Linked DNA regions of Streptomyces hawaiiensis. Each later gene encodes a partner of the first gene's protein in a complex. Links are inferred from orthologs where the notes say so. Each region holds a gene or a part of one and is shown in the gene's direction. Other genes may lie near its edges.

Region 1 (3,254 bases):
CCGCTGCCGTCGTGGCGTAGGCGAGGAAGACGAAGACGCTCACGGCGGTCATCAGGAGGGCCGAGGCGATGCCGAGACCGGCGAGTTGGGCTGTGCCCAGATGGCCCACGATGGCGGTGTCGGTCATGAGGAAGAGGGGCTCGGCGACGAGGGCGCCGAAGGCCGGCACCGCCAGCGCGACGATCTCTCGGTCGTGCTGTCTCCGGCCGGTTCGGCGGCGCGCGGGGGCCTGTGTCATGTGCACCAATCTAATCGTCCACAGGTAAGAGATGCAAAGCGTTTGCAGCCCTTACATCCCGTGTTGGGATGCGCACTGCTGTGCACTGTTCGAGGCGATCTTGGGCTGGCGGGGAAAGTTTTTCTTCTGCACAGCCGGTGGACGACAAAGATGCAGGTCAGGGTGGTCTCCCTCGTGAGGGTCGCCGCTTGTTCACAGGCCTGTCCACCGGGTCGTGCACAGGTTTCGCGGAGTTCTCCACAGCATCTGGGTCGTCGTCCACATGGCCTGTGGATAACCAGATTGGCTGACGGTGCAGAGAGGCCTACGGTGGTCCGGCGCCCACTCCGTCCGCCGGTTTTCAAAACGCCACAAAACCGGCGCGTACCAACCGGAGTTGGGCCTCTTATTTGTCAGTGCCGTGCCGTAGAACAGAGGGGCACGGCTAGGTCTGCTTCGGCGGACGGGAGGAGGTGGCTCGGTGAGCATTTCCGAGCCCTTGGACGACCCGTGGGCCGACAGCGGTCCCAGTGATCGTCTGCCCGCCTCCCGCCGCCGTCGTGACGGAGCCCGGGGCCGCGACGAACAGCACGAGCGCGGCGGGGACAACGGGGCGTGGGACGGCGGATCGGCCCCGTCGTTCGAGCGGGTACCGCCGCAGGACATCGACGCCGAGCAGTCCGTCCTCGGCGGCATGCTCCTGTCCAAGGACGCCATCGCCGACGTTGTCGAGATCCTCAAGGGCCACGACTTCTACAAGCCGGCTCACGAGACGATCTACCAGGCCGTCCTCGACGTCTACGCCAAGGGCGAGCCGGCCGACCCCATCACGATCGCGGCCGAGCTCACCAAGCGCGGCGAGATCAACAAGGTCGGCGGAGCCTCGTATCTGCACACCCTCGTCCAGACGGTCCCCACGGCGGCCAACGCGGCGTACTACGCGGAGATCGTCCACGAGCGGGCCGTCCTGCGCCGCCTGGTCGAGGCCGGTACACGCATCACACAGATGGGATACGCGGCCGACGACGACGTCGACGAGATCGTCAACCGCGCCCAGGCAGAGGTCTACGCGGTCACCGAGCAGCGCACGAGCGAGGACTATCTGCCGCTCGGCGACATCATGGAGGGCGCGCTCGACGAGATCGAGGCGATCGGCTCGCGCAGCGGTGAGATGACCGGTGTTCCCACGGGGTTCACCGACCTCGACTCCCTCACCAACGGTCTGCACCCGGGGCAGATGATCGTCATCGCGGCCCGTCCCGCCATGGGTAAGTCGACGCTGGCGCTGGACTTCGCCCGTGCCGCGTCGATCAAGCACAATCTGCCGAGCGTCATCTTCTCCCTGGAGATGGGGCGCAACGAGATCGCGATGCGTCTGCTGTCCGCAGAGGCCCGCGTCGCCCTTCACCACATGCGGTCAGGCACCATGACGGACGAGGACTGGACACGTCTGGCGCGCCGGATGCCCGAAGTGTCGTCCGCGCCGCTCTACATCGACGACTCCCCGAACCTGTCGATGATGGAGATCCGCGCGAAGTGCCGTCGGCTGAAGCAGCGCAACGACATCAAACTCGTGATCATCGACTATCTGCAGCTGATGCAGTCCGGGGGCTCCAAGCGCTCCGAGAGCCGCCAGCAGGAGGTCTCGGACATGTCCCGAAACCTCAAGCTCCTGGCCAAGGAGCTGGAGGTTCCGGTGATCGCGCTCTCCCAGCTCAACCGTGGTCCAGAGCAGCGCACGGACAAGAAGCCGATGGTGTCCGACCTGCGTGAATCGGGATCGATCGAGCAGGACGCCGACATGGTGATCCTGCTGCACCGCGAGGACGCGTACGAGAAGGAGTCGCCGCGCGCGGGCGAGGCGGACATCATCGTGGGCAAGCACCGTAACGGCCCGACGGCGACGATCACGGTCGCTTTCCAGGGTCACTACTCGCGGTTCGTGGACATGGCGCAGACCTGATCCGCCCCGACCTGTCCGGCTCCTGCCGCAAATGTGCTCGACGAGGGGACGCCGGGCCGGGTGGACTGGGCTTATGACGACATCTCAGGGAGAACTGCTTCCCGGCACCCGCCGTGCTCTGTTGCACCGGATCGCCGTCGCGCAGGCCGAAGGGCGGGTTCCGTCGCTCGTCGCGGCTGTCGTGCGAGACAGGACAACGGTGTGGACGGGCGCGCGGACCTCGGTGGAAGGACACGCGCCGGACGAGAACGTGCAGTACCGGATCGGCTCGATCACCAAGACCTTCACGGCGGTTCTCGTGCTACGGCTGCGCGACGAGGGCGCACTGGATCTCGGGGATCCGCTCGAGAAGCATCTGCCGGGCACCGGCGTGGGGGAGGCAACCGTCGCCGAACTCTTCGCGCACACGGGCGGGCTGGCAGCCGAGACACCGGGGCCGTGGTGGGAGCGGAGCCCCGGATCCCTGCGGCCCGAACTCGACGACGTGCTGGGTGAGCGGCCCCTGCTGACCCCGCCCGGTCGCCGGTTCCACTACTCGAACCCGGGATACGCGCTGCTCGGCGCACTCATCGAGAAGCTCCGTGGGGCTTCTTGGGAGGACGTCCTTCGGCGTGAAGTGCTCGAACCTCTGGGGCTGCATCGCACAAGCGTGCGACCTCGGGCGCCCCATGCGGGTGGCTGGGCCGTGCACCCCTGGGCCGATGTGATGCTTCCCGAGCCCACCGAGGACCTGGGGCGTATGGCGCCGGCCGGTCAGCTCTGGTCGACGACCGGTGACTTGGCGCGGTTCGCGGTCTTCCTGGTCAAGGGCGATGAGCGGGTGCTGAGCGCCGAGTCGCTGCGGGAGATGAGGACACCGGCCGCGCCTCACGAGGCGGCGGACGTGGCGAGTGGTTACGCCTACTGTCTGGGCATGGAGATCCGGCGACGGAACGGACGGTCCCTCGTCGGCCACACCGGCTCGCTGCCCGGGTTCCTCGCGTGCCTCATGATCAGCGTCGATGACGACGTGGCAGCGATCGCCCTGGCGAACTCCACTTCCGGGCCGCTGCTGTTCCCCGTCGCCGCCGACCT
Region 2 (3,234 bases), 1.5 Mb from region 1 along the record:
GTCGAGCACGGGCCGACCCCGCTGCACGGCGTGCTCGGCCCGGAGCTCGGCGCGCTCTTCGCCGAGCTGCACCGTGAGCACGGGGTGCGCTTCCACTTCGGCAGGCGGCTGACGGAGATCGTCGGCCAGGACGGCATGGTCCTCGCGGCCCGCACGGACGACGGCGAGGAGCACCCGGCGCACGACGTGCTGGCGGCGATCGGCGCGGCCCCGCGCACCCACCTGGCGGAGGCGGCAGGACTGGAGATCGCCGACCGGGCCCACGGCGGCGGCATCGTCGTCGACGAGGGACTGCGCACCTCCGACCCGGACGTCTACGCCGCCGGTGACGTCGTCTCCTTCCCGCACGCCCTCTTCGGCACGCGCGTGCGCGTCGAGCACTGGGCCAACGCCCTCAACGGCGGCCCGGCGGCCGCGCGCTCCATGCTGGGCCGCGACGTGACGTACGACCGCGTGCCCTACTTCTTCTCCGACCAGTACGACCTGGGCATGGAGTACTCCGGCTGGGCGCCCCCGGGCAGCTACGACCAGGTGATGATCCGCGGGGACGCCGGCAAGCGCGAGTTCATCGCGTTCTGGGTGAAGGACGGCAGGGTCCTGGCCGGCATGAACGTGAATGTGTGGGACGTCACAGACAAGATCCAGCGTCTGATCCGTTCGAGGGCCCAGGTCGACACCGAGGCCCTGGCCGACCCGCACACGCCGCTGGACTCCCTCACCCCATAGCCGTCAGGAGGCGTCAGGACTGTCGGTCCACCACCGTAGGATTCACACGTGGCAGGACGGATCAACGACGAGGACGTGAAGGCGGTACGGGACGCGGTCCCGATCGACGCCGTGGTGTCCGAGTACCTCCAGCTGCGCAACGCGGGCGGCGGAAACCTCAAGGGTCTGTGCCCGTTCCACGACGAGAAGTCGCCCTCCTTCCAGGTCAGCCCGAGCAAGGGGTTCTTCCACTGCTTCGGCTGCCAGGAGGGCGGCGACACCATCACGTTCGTGATGAAGATCGACCACCTCTCCTTCTCGGAGGCGGTCGAGCGCCTGGCCGGCCAGGCGGGCATCACCCTGCGCTACGAGGAGGGCGGCTACAACCCCTCCCACCAGCGCGGTGAGCGGATCCGCCTGGTCGAGGCCCACAAGATCGCCGCCGACTGGTACGTGGAACAGCTCGCCACCAGCGCGGAGGCCGACGCCGGCCGCCAGTTCCTCGCCGAGCGCGGCTTCGACCAGGCCGCCGCCCAGCACTTCTCCGTCGGCTACAGCCCCCAGGGCTGGGACCACCTCACGCGTTATCTGCGCGGCAAGGGCTTCACCGACAAGGAGCTGCTCCTCTCCGGCCTCTCCCAGGAGGGCCGCCGCGGCCCCATCGACCGCTTCCGCGGCCGCCTGATGTGGCCCATCCGCGACATCGGCGGCGACGTCGTCGGCTTCGGCGCCCGCAAGCTCTACGAGGCGGACAACGGCCCGAAGTACCTCAACACACCCGACACGGCGATCTACAAGAAGTCCCAGGTCCTGTACGGCATCGACCTGGCGAAGAAGGACATCGCCAAGGCGTCCCGCGCGGTCGTCGTCGAGGGCTACACGGACGTCATGGCCTGCCACCTCGCGGGTGTGACGACCGCCATCGCCACCTGCGGCACCGCCTTCGGCGCCGACCACATCAAGATCCTCCGCCGGCTGCTCATGGACAACGGCTCGGCCCGCGTCATCTTCACCTTCGACGGCGACGCCGCCGGCCAGAAGGCGGCCCTGCGCGCCTTCGAGGACGACCAGAAGTTCGCCGCCGAGACGTACATCGCCATCGCCCCGGACGGCATGGACCCCTGCGACCTGCGCCTCGCCAAGGGCGACGAGGCCGTCGCCGACCTGGCCGAACCCCGCACGCCGCTCTTCGAGTTCGCGCTCCGCCAGATCGTGAGCCGCTACGACCTCGACACCCCGGCGGGCCGCGCGTCCGCGCTGGACGAGGCCGCCCCGATCGTCGCCCGCATCAAGAACAGCGGCGCCCAGCACGAGGTCGCCGTCCAGCTCGCCGGCATGCTCGGTATCCTCGACACCCAGTTCGTGGTCAAGCGCGTGGCCCAGCTGGCCCGCTGGGCCCGCGACCGCGGCGGCAAGGGCCCGGCCCCCGAGCGGCGCCACCAGGGGCAGCGGTACGCCGGCCCGCCCCAGCAGGCCACCTCCCGCGGCCCGGCCCTCAACCTCCGCAACCCCGTCTTCGCCACCGAGCGGGAGCTCCTCAAACTCGCCCTGCAGCGGCCCGAGTTGGTCTCCCCGGCCTTCGACGCGTACGGCGTGGACGAGTTCACCGCCCCGCCCTACGCCGCCGTCCGCCAGGCCATCTTGGACGCGGGCGGCGCCGAACCGGGCGTCACCGACCCCCAGGACTACCTGGTCAAGGTCCGCGAGGCCGCCCCGGACGACGCGGTCCGCGCGATGGTGACGGAGCTGGCCGTCGAGGCGATCATGCTGCACAAGGGCGTGAAGGGGGTCGACGAGGTGTACGCGGGCGCCCAGCTGGTGACCGTGCGCCGCCGGGCCGTCGAGCGCCGTATCCGCGACATCACGGGCCGGCTCACCCGCCTCGGCACCCACGGCGACCCGGCCCAGCTGGCCGCCGTGCAGAACGAGCTGTGGGTCCTCCAGCAGTACGACCAGACCCTCCGGGAGCACGGCGCCGCCGCACTCTGACGCCGGTCAGGGCTCGATCCCCTCGAACGTCGGCGTCACCGCCCGCACCAGCCGGCCGGCGAATTCCCGCTCGTCGTCCCGGAACCGCGGGTACTCGGTGACGAAGTGGTTCCACTCCACGTACCCGACGGCCTCCACCACGTCCTCCAGCAGGATCTTCTCGCGGTAGGGGTACGGCCACTCGCCCGACAGCCGGAACACCTCGTGCAGCAGCTCATAGGGCAGCGGGTGCCGCTCGGCCAGCAGGACGGCGTCGTAGAGGTCCTTGCCCTGGGCGTGCATGTCGTTGATCACCCACATCAGCTTCCACGCCAGCGACAGCTCCGGCGTCGCCGCCCGCACGACCGCGCCGCCGGGCGCTCCACCGGCTCGGGCTCCTCGGGCAGCCGCTCGTTGAAGACGAAGTCCAGCTGGACATGGCCGCCGGGCAGTCCGGGCGCGCCCCAGGGGAGCACCATGCGCCGGCCGGGCACCCGCTCGTAGGTCCAGATGTCCTCGACCACCGCGCCGCGCGCCGAGATCCCGACCTCCTGCCCCTGC

Evidence for each region.
Region 2: the proteins of dnaB (region 1) and dnaG are in contact, whole or in part, in a crystal structure (PDB 2R6A), measured with the Geobacillus stearothermophilus proteins. The link is inferred for Streptomyces hawaiiensis from one-to-one orthologs. Residues at the interface, in WP_033016901.1 of Geobacillus stearothermophilus: Ser13, Glu15, Ala16, Gln18, Glu91, Leu92, Asp94, Ala95, Val96, Pro97, Thr98, Ala99, Ala100, Asn101, Tyr104, Tyr105, Ile108; in WP_049624496.1 of Geobacillus stearothermophilus: Lys456, Leu457, Leu458, Pro459, Ala460, Asn463, Ala464, Leu467, Leu535, Leu536, Ile537, Ala538, Gln544, Glu545, Asp548, Tyr549, His552.

Annotation. Positions count from the first base shown.
Region 1 is NZ_CP021978.1:4,364,538-4,367,791, reverse strand. Bases 1-2,939 are described here. They hold dnaB (replicative DNA helicase), read left to right. Parts: upstream 1-698; coding sequence 699-2,180; downstream 2,181-2,939. Other genes in these bases: CEB94_RS20105 (serine hydrolase domain-containing protein), read left to right, coding at 2,254-2,939; CEB94_RS20115 (MATE family efflux transporter), read right to left, coding at 1-238. Outside these bases: more of CEB94_RS20105, read left to right, coding at 2,940-3,254. UniProt on the Escherichia coli protein: The main replicative DNA helicase, it participates in initiation and elongation during chromosome replication. Travels ahead of the DNA replisome, separating dsDNA into templates for DNA synthesis.
Region 2 is NZ_CP021978.1:2,847,415-2,850,648, reverse strand. Bases 316-3,234 are described here. They hold dnaG (DNA primase), read left to right. Parts: upstream 316-774; coding sequence 775-2,694; downstream 2,695-3,234. Other genes in these bases: CEB94_RS13160 (NAD(P)/FAD-dependent oxidoreductase), read left to right, coding at 316-726. Also shown: more of CEB94_RS13160, read left to right, coding at 1-315. UniProt on the Escherichia coli protein: RNA polymerase that catalyzes the synthesis of short RNA molecules used as primers for DNA polymerase during DNA replication.